Regions from separate parts of the Geobacillus sp. CAMR5420 genome, predicted to be linked through region 4. Evidence: riboswitches for the same ligand, from Rfam matches in the RefSeq annotation. Region 4 holds a riboswitch; each other region holds the start of a gene.
What was found. Region 4 has a riboswitch for S-adenosylmethionine ahead of DI44_RS13865 (phosphoadenylyl-sulfate reductase). Riboswitches for the same ligand answer to the same signal wherever they lie in the genome.
Positions count from the first base shown of each region.

Region 1: it holds a riboswitch for S-adenosylmethionine, as region 4 does, so the genes downstream of both, DI44_RS02020 (methionine ABC transporter ATP-binding protein) here and DI44_RS13865 (phosphoadenylyl-sulfate reductase) in region 4, are expected to answer to the same signal.
Region 2: it holds a riboswitch for S-adenosylmethionine, as region 4 does, so the genes downstream of both, mtnK (S-methyl-5-thioribose kinase) here and DI44_RS13865 (phosphoadenylyl-sulfate reductase) in region 4, are expected to answer to the same signal.
Region 3: it holds a riboswitch for S-adenosylmethionine, as region 4 does, so the genes downstream of both, metK (methionine adenosyltransferase) here and DI44_RS13865 (phosphoadenylyl-sulfate reductase) in region 4, are expected to answer to the same signal.

Region 1 covers NZ_JHUS01000063.1:47,608-52,891, forward strand. Annotated here, with positions in the region: gene DI44_RS02035 (hypothetical protein) at 413-604, shown strand; gene DI44_RS02030 (MetQ/NlpA family ABC transporter substrate-binding protein) at 732-1,583, opposite strand; gene DI44_RS02025 (methionine ABC transporter permease) at 1,599-2,267, opposite strand; gene DI44_RS02020 (methionine ABC transporter ATP-binding protein) at 2,257-3,285, opposite strand; SAM riboswitch class I at 3,373-3,482, opposite strand; gene DI44_RS02015 (hypothetical protein) at 3,556-3,903, opposite strand; gene DI44_RS02010 (thioredoxin family protein) at 4,049-4,366, opposite strand; gene DI44_RS02005 (toprim domain-containing protein) at 4,363-4,722, opposite strand; gene DI44_RS02000 (YusG family protein) at 4,821-5,057, opposite strand; gene gcvH (glycine cleavage system protein GcvH) at 5,133-5,284, opposite strand, start outside.
Region 2 covers NZ_JHUS01000024.1:48,928-54,211, reverse strand. Annotated here, with positions in the region: gene DI44_RS11585 (pyridoxal phosphate-dependent aminotransferase) at 1-295, opposite strand, end outside; gene DI44_RS11590 (carbon-nitrogen family hydrolase) at 394-1,206, shown strand; SAM riboswitch class I at 1,301-1,469, shown strand; gene mtnK (S-methyl-5-thioribose kinase) at 1,606-2,793, shown strand; gene mtnA (S-methyl-5-thioribose-1-phosphate isomerase) at 2,863-3,930, shown strand; gene DI44_RS11605 (sugar ABC transporter substrate-binding protein) at 3,917-5,080, shown strand; gene DI44_RS11610 (sugar ABC transporter ATP-binding protein) at 5,077-5,284, shown strand, end outside.
Region 3 covers NZ_JHUS01000057.1:34,331-39,614, reverse strand. Annotated here, with positions in the region: gene DI44_RS19505 (HEXXH motif-containing putative peptide modification protein) at 1-485, shown strand, start outside; gene pckA (phosphoenolpyruvate carboxykinase (ATP)) at 679-2,265, opposite strand; SAM riboswitch class I at 2,484-2,598, shown strand; gene metK (methionine adenosyltransferase) at 2,728-3,939, shown strand; gene DI44_RS02875 (gamma carbonic anhydrase family protein) at 3,962-4,510, opposite strand; gene DI44_RS02880 (tetraprenyl-beta-curcumene synthase family protein) at 4,849-5,284, shown strand, end outside.
Region 4 covers NZ_JHUS01000012.1:63,986-69,269, forward strand. Annotated here, with positions in the region: gene DI44_RS13890 (sirohydrochlorin chelatase) at 1-142, opposite strand, end outside; gene cobA (uroporphyrinogen-III C-methyltransferase) at 153-929, opposite strand; gene cysC (adenylyl-sulfate kinase) at 1,078-1,689, opposite strand; gene sat (sulfate adenylyltransferase) at 1,702-2,862, opposite strand; gene DI44_RS18585 (hypothetical protein) at 2,890-3,057, opposite strand; gene DI44_RS13870 (phosphate transporter) at 3,017-3,145, opposite strand; gene DI44_RS13865 (phosphoadenylyl-sulfate reductase) at 3,161-3,868, opposite strand; SAM riboswitch class I at 3,994-4,098, opposite strand; gene DI44_RS13860 (DUF1128 domain-containing protein) at 4,228-4,452, opposite strand; gene DI44_RS13855 (low molecular weight protein-tyrosine-phosphatase) at 4,805-5,284, shown strand, end outside.

The DNA of each region.
Region 1 (5,284 bases), on a different contig from region 4:
CGCAGGTCATGCCTGCATCGTTACGGATTCACTCGGTGTGTCTGTTGGCAGAACTTGGCTTCCACACACAACAGACGGACCTACGATCGTTGTTTAAATGTAACAACGTTTCCTGCAACCAACTCCATACATCGAGCAACCGTTATTGGAGTGCCTTTATTTAACAGTTTTCTCCACGTCTTTATTCTATCATACACAAAAGAAAGGGGGAACGAGCATTCCTCTCCCACTTACTCCCTTTGGTCGTTGAAGTGGGAGTCTCCTGCGCGAAATAGGATGAAGGAAAACGAAATTAAACAACGAATGGTATTGAAAGGGTGTGGAAACACCACCGTTTCGCGATCATAGATGGAACGTCATGATGAAAACCGCCTGTTCTGTTCAACTTCCATCATCAATACAAAAGGGGGAAATGCGATTGATTCGTTGGGTTGTCTTTGCCTTAACAGCCGCTTTCGCTTCGTTTTTGACGTGGATCATCATCGGCAACACCCTCGGTGAACAGGGAGACGGCGCCTTCAGCTTAACGGCTGTGATCGTCCTGCAAAACTGCGTCATCATCGTTATGCTCGCCGCCGTACTGGCGCGTTTGAACGGCCGATGAAGAGCGGAGAAACAGGTCGGCCGCGGCGCCCTCGGATTCAGAATCGTTTTAACCTTTGCTGCTTTCTTTTCGTTTAAGGGGAGCGGCTTTTTGGGGACAAAAAAGAAACGGAAGCGAAACGCTCCCGTTATTGATTGTTTTCCGCCGCTGGAATGACGGCGCCGTGGTATTTTTCTTTAATGAAATCTTGGATTTCTTTCGATTGCAGCACTTCGACAAGCGTTTTGATTTCTTTCCGGTTTTCATCGCCTTTGCGCACCGCAATAATGTTCACATACGGATTGTTTTTCGGCGACTCAACGGCGATCGGGTCTTTCGCCGGGTCCAAACCGGCGTCAAGCGCATAGTTGGCGTTGATCAGCACCGCATCGCCTTCGCCGTTTTTGTAAATTTGCGGCAGAAGCCCGGCGTCGACATCGGCCTTAAATTTTAAATGCTTTGGATTTTCGATGATGTCATTGACTGTCGCTTTCGTTTTATCGACGCCCGGTTTCAATTTAATGAGCCCTTTTTCTTGCAGCATCGATAAAATGCGGCCATGGTCGGCGACCGAGTTGCTCATGATGATCGTCGCGCCGTCCGGCAGTTCTTCAATGCTTTTGTATTTTTTCGAGTATAAGCCGATCGGCTCGATATGAATGCCGCCGGCGTTGACGAAATCATAGCCGTACTCTTTCTTTTGCGATTCCAAATACGGAATGTGTTGGAAATAGTTTGCGTCGATTTGCTTCTCAGCCAGCGCTTTGTTCGGCAAGATGTAATCTTGGAACGTAATGATCTCCAAGTCGATGCCTTTTTTCTTCAAAATCGGTTTCGCTTTTTCCAAAATTTCCGCATGCGGCACGTTCGACGCACCGACTTTCAACTTCACCAATTTGCCGTCTTTGCCGCCTTCCGCGCTGTCGTTATTGTTGCCGCCGCATGCCGCCAAAGCGAGCACGAGAATGGCGGCGAGCAACACACCCAACCATTTCTTCATCAGTTGTTTCCCCCTTTATCGTTTATCGATTTTCGAAGTGACAAAGTCACCGATCAGCTGAATGATAAATACAATGACCAACACCAATACGGTTGCGACAAATGTCACATCGTTATGGTTGCGCTGGAACCCTTCCAAATACGCCAAGTTCCCAAGCCCGCCGGCGCCGATGGCTCCAGCCATCGCTGTATAGCTGACGAGCGACACCGCCGTCACCGTAATGCCGGAGACAAGCGCCGGCAATGACTCCGGCAGCAGCACTTTCCAAATGATCGTCCACGTTGAGGCGCCCATCGCTTGGGCTGCTTCGATGACGCCTTTATCAATTTCGCGAAGAGCGATTTCGACCATGCGGGCGTAAAACGGCGCGGCCCCAATGACCAAAGCCGGCAGCGCCGCATTGGCGCCAAGCATCGTCCCGACGAGCCATGTTGTAAACGGAATGAGCAAAATGATCAAAATAATAAACGGAATAGAGCGGAAAATGTTCACAAACGCCGCAACCACGGTATTGACAAACCGGTTTTCCCATAGGTTGCCCTTCGCTGTCAAAAATAGAAGCAAGCCAAGAACGATTCCGAGGACGAAAGTGGCCGCCACCGCCACTCCCGTCATATACAGCGTCTCGACCGTCGCCGCCCACACCGTCTCCCATTGCACGTTCGGCAGGAGGTTAGCGAGCATCGTGAATCACCTCCACCGCCACCTGCTGGCGTTGAATATAGTCAAGCGCCCGGTCGATTTCATCCCTCGCCCCGTCGAGGTGCACAAACAGCACCCCATAGGCGCCTTGATGGGTTTGCGAAATTTTCCCTTGCAAAATGTTGACATCGACGGCAAATTGCCGCACGACCTGGCTGATGAGCGGCTTTCCGGCTGCCGCGCCGACGAACGTCAGCTGCGCGATCAGCCCGCTCGGGTATTGGCCAAACAAATGGGAAATCGCCTCTTCCGTCTCCTCGGGCTCGATCAGCTGCTTGACGAACCGTTTCGTAATCGGCTGCTGCGGGTTGCGGAACACATGCAACACTTCGCCTTGCTCGACGATTCGGCCGCTTTCCATCACCGCAACGCGGTCGCAAATTTTGCGGATGACGTGCATTTCATGGGTGATCAGCACAATCGTCAGCCCGAGACGCTTGTTGATGTCAACGAGCAAGTCCAAAATCGCATCGGTCGTCTGCGGGTCCAACGCCGATGTCGCCTCGTCGCACAGCAAGACTTTCGGGTTGTTGGCGAGCGCCCGGGCGATGCCGACCCGCTGCTTTTGCCCGCCGCTCAGCTGCGACGGGTAGGCATCCTCGCGCCCGGAAAGGCCGACAAGCTCGATCAATTCATCCACCCGCTTGTTCCGCTCCTCTTTCGGGACGCCGGCAATTTCAAGCGGAAAGGCAATGTTTTCCCTGACTGTGCGAGACCAAAGCAAGTTGAAATGCTGGAAAATCATCCCGATTTCTTGGCGCGCCTTGCGCAGCTCCCGCCCTTTCACGCGCGTCATATCGCGCCCGGCGACGACCACCCGGCCGCTCGTCGGCTTCTCGAGCCCATTGAGCAAGCGGATGAGCGTACTTTTCCCAGCGCCGCTGTAGCCGATAATGCCGAAAATTTCTCCTTCGCGAATCTCAAGCGACACATTGTCGACGGCTGTGACCGAACCGTTGGCCGCTTGATAGATTTTCGTCACTTGTTCGAGTGTAATCATCGTTTCACCTTCCTCCCCAAGCGGCAGAGCGCAAAAAGAAAACCTTTCTGCCCGCAGAGAACAGAAAGGTATTGTGCACCATTCCGTCTCTTATCTCTCAAAGCAGGCCGCTTTGTGTGAATTGGCACCATTTCAGCACATGCGCTGACGGTTGCCGGGCTTCATTGGGCACATCCCTCCACCTCTCTTGATAAGAGCGCAACAATCGCCTATTCAATTGACTACGAATGTGATTGTATCATTGTCTGTCGAAGCGTGTCAACATCTTTTTTATCCGACGTCCCGATAAGGCTTAGCCAAATGGAGGAGCGACTCAAGCAGCAACAGATGACGAAAGCTTCCCGATACATGCACTTCGCGCAGCCGGACGAGCTGCTGCAGCTTCAGTTCGCCGTTCAGCAGGGACGCGAGCGCCTCTTTGGAACCGCGCACCGTCAATGTTTTCCGTTCATCGTTTTCCATCCCTCTAGCGGCTGATTCCTTGCCGATCAACAGCAAGGCGGTTTCGTCATCACTTTCAAACCGAACATACAGCTGCTCATCCGGCAAAATCGGCACCAAATGGCGCAACACTTGCATCCGTTCCACGAACTGCCCAACTAATTCACGCATTTCCATGGATATCCCCTCCCCATTTTTATTTTTTTCACTTCCACCTGAAGAGGAGAAATCCTTTACAAAAATCTCGACAACCCGTTGACGAACGAGCGCCGTTTTTGTCATTTCCCAAGAAATGTGTCAAACAGCGTCAAAAAAAGGCGAATCATCGGGACGGCAAGCAGGCTTGAATCACTTCGTACAAATACGGAACGGAATGAAAGGCATACCACTTGCCTGCGACCGTTCCGTCCCTAAAAAGAAGCAGGCAAGGAACGCTTTCAATTTTCCACGCAACGGCCTGCTCAGGGATATAGTTGATGTCCGTTTCGTAAAACGGCAGCGCCGGAAACAACTGCTCCACCACCGTGAGCATCCGCCGCGCCAGCTGGCACGTGCCGCACAGCGGGGTATACAAGTAAAGGGCCAGAAGCGGCTCGACTTCCACCACTCGCATGACATCGTTTCGGTCGATCGCTTTCACTCGCCTCTTCCCCTCATGAGCGATTCGATGCGGACGTCGAAACGAGCGCGCAACAGCACTTGCGCCAAGTGCCAAGGCGGAGCGGCCGCCACTTCGCGATACGCCCGGTCAATGTAAAGATGCTCCGCCTCTGGAAACATGCGGCGAAACTGCCGGCGCAATTTTTCTCCCGCCTCATCGGCATCGGCCAAGACGTATACATCGCATCCTTCCAGCTCATCGGCCAGCTCCTCAAGGCGCGCATCACTGATCGTGCCGTTTGTGCAGACGATGACGACTGGTTCGTTCAGCACCGCCGCCACTTTTTGCTTGTCTGATCGCCCTTCGACGATGATCACTTTTTCCACGCGTCGCATGTCCGACCCACCTAACTTCAAATGAGGATACTATTATTGTATGTCTTGCGCCGGCCAAATGTTGAAAATGAAAAGCAACGGCCATCCACCGTTGCCTTTCAACACCAGCCCGCTTCCCCGTCGCAATCGACATATTTTTGGTCCGGCTCAACGGTAGCGGTCACCTGTTTGTAAATTCTTCCGTTTTGTTCGGTATACCCCTTTTTCAACGGGACGGCCGCCGGAAGCGGAAGGCGCCCGATGAGCTCTCCTTCCTCGTACAACTCCAGCGAGCGGCCGTTCAGTTTGCCGATGATCCGGTCCGTGACATCTATGCGCGTCGTTTGCAGCGCCATCGCGAGCACCCCTTTTTTCAATCAAATTCCGGTATGTATAGAGTGCCCGAATCGAAGCGAAGATTGCAGGAACGTTTATCCTTCGTTGATCATCGCCTCGTATTGTTCCGCCGTCAACAAATTGTCGATTTCGCTCAAATCATTCGGTTTGACGACGATCATCCACGCTTTGTCATACGGCGATTCGTTCACGTACTCCGGATGGTCATTTAACGCCTCATTCACTT
Region 2 (5,284 bases), on a different contig from region 4:
CCTCGCGGGCCGGGTCGATCGTCACCCCGTACTCGCGCGCGTAAAACGCCGCTACGGCTTCTTTCAAAAACGAGTAGCCTTGAAACGGCGAATATTTATGGTATTTTGGGTTCGCGGCTGCCTTCTGCATCGCTTCGACAATGTGCGCCGGCGTCGGCTGATCCGGATTGCCCTGCCCTAAGTTGATCACATCATAACCCGCCTTGATCTTCGCACCGACTTTCGCCACGAGCGAGGCGAAAAACTGCTTCGGCAGCTGTTCAAGCAGTTCGGAAAAGGGAAATTCGATCGTCATCGTCCACACCTTCTCAAAAATTCTTGAAATTCTAGTGCAACATCATATATCGTTAAAAGCAAAATGTAAAGAAAAATTTTTTTCCGAGGTGAACGCTCATGACGATCCGCATCGCCTGCCTGCAGCTTGACATTGCATTTGGCGATCCAGCAAAAAACGAACAGCAAGCCGAACAGGCCGTGGAATCCGCTGCCAAAGACGGCGCTGACATCATCGTGCTGCCAGAGTTATGGACGACCGGCTACGATTTGACGCGCCTGGATGAAATTGCCGACGAAGGCGCCGAACGGGCGAAGGCGCTCGCTTCCCGATTGGCGCAAACGTACGGCGTCCATTTCGTCGCTGGTTCGGTCGCCAAAAAAACAGCCGCCGGCGTGACAAACACGATGATCGTGGCCGACCGTCATGGCCAAATCGTCGGCGAATACAGCAAGCTTCACCTGTTCCAATTGATGGATGAACATTTGTATTTGCAGCCGGGAAACGAGCCAGGCTTGTTCTCGCTTGACGGGCTGCCGTGCGCTGGGGTCATTTGCTATGACATCCGCTTTCCGGAGTGGATTCGCGCCCATGCTTTGGCTGGGGCGGAAGTGCTGTTTGTCGTCGCCGAATGGCCGCTTCCCCGCCTGCACCATTGGCGGACGCTCTTGATGGCGCGGGCGATTGAAAACCAATGCTACGTCGTCGCCTGCAACCGGGCTGGCCGCGACCCGAACAACGTCTTTGCCGGCCATTCGCTCGTCATCGACCCATGGGGCGAAGTGATCGCCGAGGCGGACGAGAAGCCGGGCATTCTCTCGGCCGACATCGATCCCGCGCTCGTTGCGGACGTCCGCGCGCGCATCCCGGTGTTTGCCGACCGCCGGCCGCACGACTATGAAACGGCAAAAAATTTTTTCAAAACGTATTGACAATCGATTGGCCGACCATGTATCATTCGAATCAAGCAACCAAACAATTGAGAACATCGTGAAAATTCCCGAAACTGAATACAAGAAATCGGTACTCTTATCAAGAGTTGGCTGAGGGAATTGGCCCAATGAAGCCCAGCAACCGACCGTAATGCTATCGTGAGATAGGGCGCACGCCAAAGGCGGCGCCGGAAGCGAACCGCTTCCGCAGGGCACGGTGCTAAGTCCAACAGAAAGACCGATGTCTTTCTGAAAGATAAGAGGCGCGAAGACGATGCATCTTCAAGCCTCTTTCCGTATGCGAAAGAGGCTTTTTCATTTGCCGGAAACGCCGAGTTTTAGCGCGCGTCAGAACCGGCATTTGAAAACGAGCGAAATGAAAAAAGGGGGAACAAGGCAATGACCACTGTTCAAACATCGGTTTACGAACCGCTGACCGAACCGAAGGCGGTATCTCTCGCTGTCCGCCTCGGCTTATTCCGCGACGGGGCGCCTCTTTTGTGCCGCGAGATCGGCGACGGCAACTTGAACTTAGTGTTTCATATCGTCGACCAAGAAACAAAGCAAGGCGTAATCATCAAACAAGCGTTGCCGTACGCCAAAGTGGTCGGCGAAAGCTGGCCGCTTACGTTAAAGCGCGCCGTCATCGAAAGCAACGCGCTGCGCACGTTTGCGAGCTATGTGCCGCAATACGTGCCGAAAGTCTACTATTCTGACGAATCGCTCGCCATTACGGTGATGGAAGACTTATCCCGTTTGCAAATCGCCCGCAAAGGGTTGATCGAAGGAAAAACGTATCCGCTTTTGTCCCAGCATATCGGCGAGTTTGTCGCCAAGACGGCGTTTTATACGTCTGATTTCGGCATGAACCAGCAAGAGAAAAAGAAATTGGCGCAAAGCTTCGTCAATCCGGAACTGTGCAAAATCACGGAAGACCTCGTCTTCACCGACCCGTTTTTTGACCACGAAACGAACAACTTTGAAGACGAATTGCGCCCAGACGTTGAAGCGCTTTGGCGCGATGACCGCTTGCACCTAGAAGCAGCAAAGCTGAAGCGCAAGTTTTTAACCGAAGCCGATGTGCTTCTGCATGGCGATTTGCATACCGGCAGCATTTTCGCAAGCACCGACGAAACGAAAGTAATCGACCCGGAATTCGCCTTTTACGGCCCGATCGGCTTTGACCTTGGGCAGTTTTTCGCCAACTTGCTGTTAAATGCGTTGTCCCGCCCTGACGTTGAGCGCCAACCGCTCTTTGATCACATCGACCGGACCTGGGACGTCTTTGCGTCCATATTCTCGGAGCTTTGGCGCACCAAAAGCATCGAGACGTACGCCGCAACACCGGGCTTGCTTGACGATGTGCTCCGGCATGCGTTCGTCGATGCTGTCGGCTTTGCCGGCTGCGAAGTCATCCGCCGGACGATCGGCCTCGCCCATGTGGCCGACCTTGACGGCATCGAGCAGAAAGAAGCCCGCCTTGCCGCCAAACGACACGCGCTCCGCCTCGGCCGCCGCCTGATTGTCGAGCGCAACGAGCTGACCGGAACGGACGGCTTCCGCCGAGTGTTTGCAGAAACCGAATAGTAACACGGCGACGACCGGCCCAGTGCCGGCCCGGATCAACGGAAAATGTGAAAAGAAAGGAAGACGACGATGGACACCTTTGCCATCCCGCGCTCTGTCGAGTGGCGCGAGACGCATATCACGATTTTAAACCAACAAAAATTGCCATTAGCAACAGAATATATCGACCTGCATACGCTTGAAGACGTGTACGATGCGATCGCCTCGCTGAAAGTGCGCGGAGCGCCGGCGATCGGCATCACCGCCGCTTATGGTCTGGCGCTCGCCGCCTCGCATTATAAAGCGGAAACGGTCCACGAGTTCCATAGCCGCCTAAAGCAAGACCGCGATTATTTGGCAAGCGCCCGCCCGACGGCCGTCAATTTGGTTTGGGCGCTTGACCGGCTCACTGCCGCCGCCAAAGACGCCGCCTCAGTCAACGAAGCGAAAACGGTGCTTATTCACGAGGCGATCCGCATCCAAATCGAGGACGAAGATGTCTGCCGCCGCATCGGCGAACATGCGTTATCGCTTTTTCGCCCAGGCGACCGGGTGATGACGATTTGCAACGCCGGCTCGATCGCCACCGCCCGCTACGGCACGGCGCTCGCCCCGTTTTATTTGGCGAAAGAGAAAGGGATCGAGTTATCCGTGTACGCCCTTGAGACGCGCCCCGTTTTGCAAGGAGCGCGTCTGACCGCCTGGGAGCTGATGCAAGCAGGCGTCGACGTCACGCTTATTACGGACAACATGGCGGCGCAAACGATCAAAGCGAAAGGGATTCGCGCCATTATCGTCGGAGCCGACCGGATCGCACAAAACGGCGATACAGCGAACAAAATCGGCACGTTCGGCCTCGCCTTGCTCGCCAAATCGTTTGGCATTCCGTTTTACGTCGCCGCACCGTTGTCCACCATCGATTTGGCGACAAAGACAGGGGCAGACATCCCGATTGAAGAGCGCCATCCGGATGAAGTGACCCATCTGGCCGGCGTGCGCGTCGCCCCGGAAGGCGTCAACGTGTATAACCCGGCGTTTGACGTGACGCCAAACGAACTGATTACCGCGATCATTACCGAAAAAGGCATCGTCCGCGGCAGCTACAGCGCGGCACTGCCAGCGTTATTTGCAAAGGAGGAGCAGCATGAAACGATTTAAGGCCTTATCGTTCCTTTCTCTTCTTTTCTTTGCCGTGTTCTCCGTCTTGGCCGGCTGCACGAACGAGCAAGACGCCGTGAGCTCTAAGCCGGCCAACGAAACGAAGCAAACGGCCATCCAAGGCGACACCGTCTCATCCAACAGCCAAACCGCATCGAGCAGCGAACAGGCGGCCATCCCGGAGAAGCTGAAAAAACCGGTGAAGATCGCCGCCATTATGCAAATGTCCATCGGCACGTTCTCGTCGCAATACATCGCCGGCGTCAAAGAACAAGTGCAAAAGTTCGGCGGCGAAGTGCAAATTTACAACGCCGACAACGACTTGACGAAAATGGCCTCATACGTAGAAACGGCCATCACGCAAAACGTTGATGCCATTCTGCTTGATCACGGCCGCGCTGATGCGCTCGAAGGCCCGGTGAAAAAAGCGGTTGAAAAAGGCATCCCGGTCGTCGCCTTTGACAACGATTTGAACGTTCCCGGCGTCACCGTCATCGACCAAGACGACTACAGCCTCGCCTGGAAAACGTTAAAAACACTCGCCGAAGATTTAAATGGAGAGGGCAACATCGTCACGATTTGGGTCGGCGGTTTTACTCCAATGGAGCGGCGCCACGTCATTTATGAGGCGTTCAAAAAACGCTATCCGAACATAAAAGAAGTCGCCAAGTTCGGTACGGCGAGCGCCAACACGGCTTTGGACACGCAAACGCAAATGGAGGCCATTTTGAAAAAATATCCGAACAAAGGCGACATTGACGCCGTCTTCGCAACTTGGGACGAGTTCGCCAAAGGAGCGACGCGCGCCATCGAGCAAGCCGGGCGTACGGAAATCAAAGTATACGGCATCGATTTGAGTGACGAAGACTTGCAAATGATCCAAAAACCGAACAGTCCGTGGGTGGCGACAACAGCGACGGATCCGGCGGAAGTCGGCCGCGTTCAGGTGCGGTTCGCCTATCAAAAAATCGCCGGCGAGAAAACGCCGAACATTTACTCGCTCGAGCCGCATTTAGTAAAACGGACCGACTTGCCCGATAAGCAAGTATCGATGAACGAGCTTTCGCAATACATCCCGGGCTGGGGGCAATCGAACGTCGCCATCTCGCCATGGATGAAAACGTTGGAAGCTCAGGTGAACAAAAAATGAACAGGCTGTCAATGCGAGGCATTGAAAAATCGTTTGGCGCGGTGCGCGTGCTTGACGGCGTGGACTTTTCCGTCCGTCCAGGCGAAGTCCACGCCCTTTTGGGCATGAACGGCGCCGGCAAAAGCACGCTCATGAACATTTTGGCCGGCGCCATTCCTCCCGACGCCGGCACGATCACGATCGATGGCGTCAACTGCACCTTTT
Region 3 (5,284 bases), on a different contig from region 4:
TTATTGGTACCTTTTTGATTTTAAAAAAAGATTTGTTTGGTGGAGGATCAGTGTCCAATGTTATGGGATTAGTATGGTTAAACCCTCAATCTGATTGGTCAATCATTGAATATGCAGAGGCCATTTATCATGAGTTTATCCACCAAAGTATCTTCTTGGATGATATGATTAACTGTATGTTTCCTAATGCTAATGAATGTGCAAAAGAAGAAGCTCTAGTTACATCAACCATCTTGAAAATCAAAAGGCCTTTAGACAGAGCATATCATGCTGCTGGAGTTTCTATAGGAATTATGCATCTTTATCACTTGTTTAATGATTCTAAAAATTCTGAGAAGTATATGGATGATTTGCGGAAAACAGTTGAAGAAATAGAGGCAAGAACACAATTCTTGGGGGAACAGGGAGTAAAAACTTTAGAAATCATGCGCAAGTTCATTAATCATCCATCTTTTGATGACATTACGTATTCCTTACAGAACTAATGGCCATTGCGACAAATGAAAACACAGAAGCCCATTGCGTTTGATCGAGTCCGGTTGTTTTGAGGTTGTTTGAGGCGAATGAAACGGATCGACGTACAGAAATGCTTAAGGATTCAGTGTCGGAGTCCAAAGCAAAGGAAAGAAATAAAAAACAGCCGGACAGGGAACGGTTCCCTGTCCGGCTGGGTTCTTGTTAAACGAGCGGTCCGCCGAGTTTTTCGATGGACGGATCGATGTGGGCGAATTTTTGGAAGTTGGCGCGGAATTTTTGCGCTAGCTCTTTTGCTTTTTGTTCGTATGCTTGTTTGTCGGCCCATGTGTTTTGCGGCTGCAGGACGTCATCGGGCACGCCCGGGACGTGCGCCGGGATGGCGAGGCCGAAAATCGGATCTTTGACTGTTTCGACGTTGTCGAGCTCCCCTTCGACGGCGGCTTGCACCATCGCTCGGGTGTAGGCGAGCTTCATGCGGCTGCCGACGCCGTACGCCCCCCCTGTCCAACCGGTGTTGACCAAAAAGACGCGGACGTTGTGTTCAGCGATTTTTTGCCCGAGCATTTCCGCGTACTCGACGGCCGGGCGCGGCAAAAACGGTGCGCCAAAGCACGTTGAGAACGTTGCTTCCGGTTCGGTGACGCCGCGTTCGGTGCCGGCGAGCTTGCTTGTGTAGCCGCTTAAGAAATGGTACATCGCTTGTTCGCGCGTCAGCTTGCTGATCGGCGGCAGGACGCCGAACGCATCGGCTGTCAAAAACACGATCGTGGACGGATGGCCGGCGACGCTCGGGTCGATGATGTTTTGGATCGCCTGAAGCGGGTAGGCGGCGCGTGTGTTTTCCGTCAGCGTGCCGTCGTCGTAATTCGGCACCCGCGTCGCGTCATCGAGGACGACGTTTTCGAGCACCGCGCCGAAGCCGATGGCGTCAAAAATTTGCGGCTCTTTCTCGCGCGATAGGTTGATGCATTTCGCATAGCAGCCGCCTTCGATGTTGAAAATGCCGCGGCTTGACCAGCCGTGTTCATCATCGCCGATCAAGCGGCGGTTCGGGTCGGTCGAGAGCGTCGTTTTTCCCGTTCCCGACAAGCCGAAAAAGAGGGCGACGTCGCCTTCCTGGCCGACGTTGGCCGAGCAGTGCATCGGCAGGATGCCTTGTTCCGGCAGCAAATAGTTCATCACCGAGAAAATCGATTTTTTCATTTCGCCGGCATACTCGGTGCCGCCGATCAACACGGTGCGCCGTTCAAACGAGATGATGATGAACGCTTCCGAGCGCGTGCCGTCGACTTTCGGGTCGGCTTTAAAGTTCGGCGCGCAAATGACGGTGAATTGCGGCTCATGCACGGCGAGCTCTTCGACGTTCGGCCGAATGAACAGCTGATGGACGAACAAGTTGTGCCAGGCGAATTCGTTGACGACTTGAATCGGCAGCCGGTATTTCGGATCGGCGCCGGCAAAGCCTTTAAACACGAACAGTTCATCTTTCTTCATTAAATAGTCGAGCACTTTGTCGTACAGTTTATCAAACGTCTCCGGAGACATCGGCTGGTTGACCGCTCCCCAGTCGATCGTTTGCTTCGTTGACGGTTCTTCGACGATGTATTTGTCTTTCGGCGACCGCCCTGTGTACTTGCCGGTCGTGACCGCGACGGCTCCGGTGTGCGTCAGCCGTCCTTCGTTCCGCTGCAGGACTTTCTCGACGAGCTCGGCGACGGACAGTTGATGATGCACGTACGGTTTTTGCAGCAATACATCAAGCTTATTCGTCATGTTTGCGATCCCCATATTCAAAACCTGCCTTCTTTTTGAAATCACTCTTGAAAATAGTATAACACATTTTTATTAATAGTCCATACTAATTGTGTGGGTTTTTCAAACTTTATTTTGCCCAATGTGTCGATTTCCTTGAGGAAAGAATTTTCTCGGCTGGAAATGATAAAAAATGAATTTTGATAGTTGACTTTGCCGATTCCATTGCGATAAGATAAGTCATTGAACGGATACTCTTATCCCGAGCCGGTGGAGGGACAGGCCCGATGAAGCCCAGCAACCGTCACAACTGTACATGTGTGAAATGGTGCTAACCTGTGGCAAGGCGCAGTCCTTGAACGATAAGAGTGAAAGGAAGCAATACGATTGCCATGACCTTTCCTCAGCCGTTACAGGAAAGGTTTTTTATATTGCGAAGGGAAAAAGGGAAATGAGTTCCGTGTCGCCACATTATGCCAAGAGGAGGAAACAAACCGAATGTCAGCCAAACGCCGCTTGTTTACTTCAGAGTCTGTGACGGAAGGACATCCGGATAAAATTTGCGACCAAATTTCTGACGCCATTTTGGATGCCATTTTGGAAAAAGATCCGAACGCCCGCGTCGCCTGCGAAACGAGCGTCACGACCGGGCTGGTGCTCGTGAGCGGGGAAATCACGACATCAACATACGTGGACATTCCGCGCATCGTCCGCGATACGGTCCGGGAGATCGGCTACACGCGCGCCAAATACGGATTTGACGCCGATACGTGCGCGGTGCTGACGTCGATTGACGAACAATCGCCGGACATTGCGATGGGGGTGAACCGGGCGCTTGAGGCGCGCGAAGGTCAGATGACTGACGAGGAAATTGAAGCGATTGGCGCCGGCGACCAAGGATTGATGTTTGGGTTCGCCTGCAATGAGACGGAAGAATTGATGCCGTTGCCGATTTCGCTTGCGCACCGCTTGGCGCGCCGATTGGCGGAAGTGCGCAAAACGGATGTCTTGCCGTACTTGCGGCCGGACGGGAAAACGCAAGTGACGATCGAATACGATGAAAACGGCAAACCGGTGCGCGTCGATACGATCGTCGTTTCCGCGCAGCACCATCCGGAAATTACGCAAGAGCAAATCGAGCGCGACATTAAAGAACAGGTCATCAAGCCGGTCGTGCCCGCAGAGCTGCTTGATGAGAACACGAAATATTTCATCAACCCGACAGGACGGTTTGTCATCGGCGGTCCGCAAGGGGATGCTGGGTTGACGGGGCGCAAAATCATCGTCGATACGTACGGCGGCTACGCCCGCCACGGCGGCGGCGCGTTCTCGGGCAAAGATCCGACGAAAGTCGACCGCTCGGCGGCGTATGCGGCCCGCTATGTCGCGAAAAACATCGTCGCGGCAGGACTGGCCGACAAATGCGAAGTGCAGCTTGCCTACGCGATCGGCGTCGCCCGCCCAGTTTCGATTTCGATCGATACGTTCGGCACCGGCAAAGTATCGGAAGACATTTTGATTGAGGTCGTGCGCAACAACTTCGATCTCCGCCCGGCGGGCATCATCAAAATGCTCGACCTTCGCCGCCCGATTTACAAACAGACGGCTGCTTACGGCCATTTTGGGCGTACGGACATCGACCTGCCGTGGGAGCGCACCGACAAAGCCGCCTTGTTGAAAGAACAAGCGCTGGCGTTGGCGGACAAGTGATGAAAGAAAAAGAGCTGCCTGATCACGGCAGCTCTTTTTTGTTGGCGCACGATGTCCGCTGTTGCTGCAGCGCTTTGTAATACTGCCCTTTCTCGACATATTCGCGGCGGATGCGCTCCATTTCACGGATGTCGTCTTCCGTCAGTTCGCGGACGACTTTCGCCGGCCGGCCGAGGGCGAGCGTGTTGGGCGGAATTTTTTTGCCCGGCGGCACTAAACTGCCGGCGCCGATAAACGCGCCTTCCCCGATTTCCGCGCGGTCCAAAATGATCGAGCCCATGCCGATGAGCGCGTTTTTGCGAACGATGGCGCTGTGCAAAATGACTTGATGGCCGACTGTTACACCGTCTTCAATGATAAGCGGATTGTTTGGACTTTGATGCAAAATTGAGTTATCTTGAATATTGACCCGGTTGCCAATCACCGTTGGCGCCACATCGCCGCGAATGACGGTATTGAACCAAATGCTCGTCTCTTCGCCGATCACGACATCGCCGGTGATCGTCACATAGTCGGCGATAAAGGCGGAGGCGGCAATTTGCGGCGTTTTGCCTTTGTATGGGTAAATCATGGGCGTTCGTTCCTTTCTGCTGCAAAATCGATCGTTCACCATGTATTGTACAACGCTGCGTCCAAATCGCCAACGAAAGTGAGCGCGCCTGGTCGGGATTGGTGAAAAACGTTTCGTTTCGCCCGATGAGTGGTTGGGATCGGGAAAGAAGATCCGATTTCACAAAGCTTCTCAACGTGAGAAGAACCGTTGTTGAGCGGTTTTTTCATTCCATCGCCAACCCTTTTATGGTTTGCCCCGCCCGCATTGATGGCAATACTGGAAGACGAGATCGCAGGCTGTTCAGACGCGAAACGATTTTGGTTGCTGATAAGATGGAAATGCTAGGAGACGAGACCATGGTGTTTGCACCTGAGGTGAGCCGATTGAACATTCCGAAAAACCCCATCGCCTTGATGAAAATGGTGTATCGTGACGTGCTTCCGCTTGTCCACCGCGAGCTTGCCTATTGGCGGCGCCAGGCCGAGCGCATTCCCGACCCGGAATTGCGGCGCCAGGCCTTGGCGAGCATCGCTTCGAAAACGTTCCATTGCGAAGGCGGCTCCATTTTGGCGCTCTTGGCCGGAGAAAACATGGAGGATTGCATCCGCTTTATCGTGGCTTACCAGACGATCAGCGATTATTTGGATAATTTGTGCGACCGCAGCACCTCGCTCGATCCGCTCGACTTTCGCGCCTTGCACGATTCGATGCCGGACGCTTTGACGATCGGCGCGGAGCCGTCGAACTATTACCGCCATCGCCGCGAACAGGAAGACGGCGGCTATTTGCCGG
Region 4 (5,284 bases):
TGTCCGGTTCCGCGAGCTCGACAAAGCATAGCTCTTGAATCGGAATATCGATGGTCCTCCGGCACTGTTCGACGAAACGCGCCGCTTCATGGCGCGCAGCGGCAATGCGGCTGCCGTGGCTGACGTACAAAACAGCTTCCATCGCCATCGCCTCACGATGTTGCGCCAGCGGCTGCGGATGACGCGAGCAACTGCTCAAACCATTGAATGTTGGCCCGCAGCCGGACGACGTCTCCGATAATGATCATGCTCGGATTTTGGATGTTTTCTTTGGCGACGACGGCCGCGATCGTCGCGAGCGTGCCGGTGACGGTGCGCTGAGCAGTTGTCGTTCCCCATTCGATGACCGCCGCCGGCGTCTCCGGCGCTTTTCCATATTTCATCAGCTGGCCGCAAATGTATGGCAAGTGATGAACCCCCATGTAAATGGAGATCGTATCGATGCCTTTGGCGAGGCTTTCCCATTTGATCTCGTCACGACTTCCGTCGCGCCGATGCCCGGTGACAAAGGCGACGCTTGAGCTGAACGCGCGATGGGTGACAGGGATGCCGGCATAAGCCGCCGCCGCGATGGCGGAGGTGATGCCGGGAACGATCTCAAATTCGATCCCATGTTTGGCCAGCGCCTCGGCCTCTTCGCCGCCGCGCCCGAACACGAACGGATCGCCGCCCTTTAAGCGGACGACCGTTTTTCCTTTTTTGGCATGCCAGACGAGCGCATGGTTGATCGTTTCCTGCTGCATGGCATGGAAGCCGGGCAGCTTGCCGCAAAAGATGAGTTCGGCGTCCGGCTTGGCATATGAAAGCAACTCTTCATTGATGAGACGGTCGTACAAAATGACATCCGCCTGCTGGATGCATTTTAATCCTTTGACGGTAATGAGTTCCGGGTCGCCGGGGCCGGCGCCGACAAGATACACTTTGCCCATCGTTGTTTCAGCCCCTTCGTGCATGATTCAGCCAGCCGCCGGAAAGCGGCATGGATGCTCGGCTGCTTTTATTGTAAATGGTCTGCCTTGGGATGAAAACGACCTTGTCAAATGACCTCCCGTTCTTTTTTGGCAGGGGATGAGGGAATTAGTCTGTTTTCGCGGCCGGGATCATTCCTCGCTTGCGCAGGTAGGCGAGCACTTGCTCGGCACATTCGTCAACCGAATAACGGTGTGTTTCGATCGTCAGCTCCGGTGCTTCCGGCGCTTCGTACGGCGAGTCGATGCCCGTAAATTCACGGATTTCCCCGCGGCGGGCTTTTTGATACAGCCCTTTCGGGTCGCGTTTTTCGCATTCTTCAAGCGGGCAGTTGACGTAAATTTCGATGAACTCGTCTTCTTCGACTAAGCGGCGGACGAGCGCCCGGTCTTCGGCAAACGGCGAGATGAACGCCGTCAGCACAAACTGGCCGCTGTCGACAAACAGCTTCGCCACTTCGCCGATGCGGCGGATGTTTTCCGTCCGGTCGGCGGCGGAAAAGCCGAGATCTTTATTGAGCCCGTGCCGGATGTTGTCGCCGTCTAAGACGTAATTCTGAATGCCGAGCTCAAACAGTCGTCTGGAGACGGCGTTGGCCACCGTCGATTTGCCGGAGCCGGACAGCCCGGTGAACCAAAGGATGGCGCTATGATGGCCGTTGCGCTTGCGCCGGTCTTCTTTTGTGACCGATGTGTGATGCCAAACGATGTTCGTGCTCATCGCGATCCTCCTTTAGCGCGCTGACGGGGCGACCGTTTCGCGTTCTTGCAGCCCTTTGATCAAGACGGCGGCCACTTCCGGACGGCTGAACGTGCTCGGCGGCACTTGGCCGTTGCGCAGCATTTCACGAACTTTCGTGCCGGAAAGGACGACATGGTATTTCGCGTCATGCGGACACGTTTTTGTCGATGCCATCCCTTCGCATTTCGTGCAGTAAAAGCTATGTTCGAAAAAGAGCGGCGTAATGCCAAGCTCTTCAGCCGTAAAGTTCAAGAAGATTTTTTGCGCATCATACGTACCGTAATAATTGCCGACACCAGCGTGGTCGCGGCCGACGATGAAGTGCGTGCAGCCGAAATTTTTGCGCACCATCGCGTGGAAAATGGCTTCACGCGGACCGGCATAGCGCATCGCTGCTTGGAAGACGCCGAGGAAAACGCGGTCTTTCGGGTAATAGTTTTCCAGCAGCACTTGATAGCTTTCCATCCGGATGTCAGCCGGAATATCGTCCGCTTTCGTTTCGCCGACGAGTGGGTTTAAAAACAGGCCATCAACGATCTCGAGCGCGCATTTTTGAATGTATTCATGGGCGCGGTGAACCGGATTGCGCGTTTGGAAGCCGACAACGGTGTTCCAGCCAAACTCAGCAAACTTTTTCCGCGTTTCCGCTGGATCAAAATAAAACGCGGCGAATTGGCCTTTGTCGGTCCGTTTGACAAGCGTAATCTCCCCGCCGACATACACATCCGGCTTTTCAAACAGTTTGCGCACACCTGGGTGAGCAAGTTCATCCGTTTTATAAACGAGCTTCGCTTCTTTCGTTTTGTCTGGGCGGTAAATGTCAGCAATCTCAATGACGCCGTAGACGTCGCCATGATAAACGAGTTTCGCCTTATCGCCGACGGCGAGCTCTTTCGCTTTTTCTTCTGTTACCGCGAGCGTGATCGGAATGCTCCAGACGGTGCCGTCAGAAAGACGCATTGTTTCAACAACCGCGTCGTAATCCGTTTTCGTTAAAAAACCAGTGAGGGGGCTGTAGGCGCCCGTTCCGATTAGCTCCAAGTCGCTCAGTTCGGCTTTGGAGAGCTCGATCGTTTTGGTCGCCTCATCAAGTGGATAGTCCGGATTCCAACGATTGATTAATGTACCGCCATGCGGGGTGCTTAAGCTCATGTTCATAACCTCCTAGATTGATAGATGTTAATTAAATGCCGCCGCCATGTTCGTGAAGCGAACGTTCTTCTTCGGCGACCGTTTTTTTAAGCTGATGACGCCAAGCGTCGCCAAGCAGACGCTCAAGATGGCGATGACCGTATAGACGTCGCTGTCAAACAGCAGCTTGACGAATCGGAATGGCGTCCGATTCATCAGCGACGCCCATCGAGGCCGCCGCGCCGCTCGCCTCGATGTTCATGGCGAAGAAAAAGGATGCGATCAAAGCAATGGCAAGGAGCATATCGTTTTTCTCTCCTTAAGCGAGATGAAGACCGCATTCCGTCTTCCCTTGGCCGGCCCAGCGCCCGGAGCGCAAGTCGTTCGGATCTGTAGCCGGCGTCGTGCACGGGGCGCAGCCGATGCTCGGGTAGCCGTGGTCATGAAGTACATTGTACGGAAGGTTGTGTTGATACACGTAATTCCATACATCCTTCCACGTCCAGTGAATGAGCGGACAAACTTTAATAGAACGGAATTTGTCGTCTTTGTTGATGTACTCGACATGCCGCCGCGTCGGCGATTGTTCGCGGCGCAAGCCGGAAATCCACGCCGTCACCCCGGTCAGCACCTCGCGCAGCGGAATGACTTTGCGCAGCTCACAGCATTTGTTCGGGTCGCGTTTCCAAAGCTCGTCGCCAAATTGCGCCTTTTGTTCTTCTAACGTTAGGCGCGGCTGTTTCATCACGATGCGAAGCGCCGGATATTTCTCTTTCACTTTTGCGATCGTATCATACGTCTCCCGGAAATGCAGACCAGTGTCCAAAAATACGATTTCCGCATCCGGCTTGACTTGGGAGATGAGATCAATAAGCACGATCCCCTCAACACCGAAGCTGCACGCGTATACGATCTCATCGCCGTATTCGCGATACGCCCAAGCGAGGACGTCAAGAGCCCCTTTTGTTTCATTATCGAACGGAAAAGACGGTTTTTCCGCCGTTTCCCACTGATCATACGTGAGCATCGGTTTCTCCTCCTCATAAAATCAAAGAAAATCCACATAATTAGTCGGATATATAGCGGCCAAACGGCAATTCGGCGGCAAAAATCCTTCCTTGCATTAACCAGAAAGAGCGGGAGAAAGGGCGCCCCTTATTTTACTAAAGATCTTCTTTAGCTGGAATTGGCACTTTGCTATAGGTGGCAGGTTGTCGGAGTTCATTGAGCCAATTCCTCCCTCACTCCCGAGCAACGTATGCAACGCATGTCATTTAATTGATTAAAATTTTAGCACAATTGACGATAATGTCAATCATAGTTTTTCGATAGGAATTGTTTTTATGCGAAACAGCTGCATTGCCTGCCTAGCAGCAGATGGGAACGTTATTTTTTGCGCAGGCTTCCGAGCTCTTCGACAATCGCCTGCATTTCGCTTGGGCTGAACGTCTCGCGTTTCATCACCATCTCGTAAATGTCTCTCAATTCATCGTACCATTCCTCGGAAAAATGGGACGGCTTGATGGCATCCAAGTTCAGCACTTTCAACTTTTGCTTCAGCTGTTCGATCATGTAGGCGACGTTTTCCGCCGACCGTTTTGATAAATCCATTGGTTTGCTCCTTTCATGGCAAGTTACTATGTATTGTACCATAGGTGCAGGAAGAATGGGGAGAGATTGCATGGCTTGCTTTTCTGATGAAAAACGGATGATGTGGTAAAATGTAGGTGCACATGCATAGTGCCAGTGTAGAAGGTTGGTGAAACACCGCGTTTTCTTCAAAATGGTTGTCGTGAACGCGCGGAAGAGTTGTTGATCCATTCGCGAAAGCTCCCCCCTGGAGTGTTTTTTCGTTACATCACCGACCTTCCTTCTAGGGCCAAAAAGGGGCTAGATGAAAAGGAAAGAAGGAAAACTAACGGTGGAAAGCACCGTGGACATAGCGAGAGGGGTGGCTGTTTGGATGATTAAAGTGCTGTTTGTTTGTCTTGGAAACATTTGCCGATCGCCGATGGCGGAAGCGGTCTTCCGCCATTTGGTGAAAGAGCGGGGGCTTGACGGGCTGATTGTCGTTGATTCGGCGGGAACAGGCAGCTGGCATGTCGGTGAGCCGCCGCATGTGGGGACAAGAAGGGTTTTGACTGAAAACAAGATCGACTACTCCGGCATCCGCGCCCGGCAAGTGAACCACCGTGACTTGGAAGAATTTGATTACATCATCGCCATGGACGCAGCCAACTTGAACGATTTGCGCCGATTGGCTGGCTCCCGTTCGAAAGCGGTGCTCGCCCGGTTGCTTGACTTTGTTCCCGACCGGGAAAAAGACGATGTGCCTGATCCGTATTATACCGGGAATTTTGCCGAAGTGTATCGCCTCGTCCGCTCGGGGTGCGAGTATTTGCTTGAGAGGATCATCCGCGACCATCGGCTTGGTGCGGAGGAA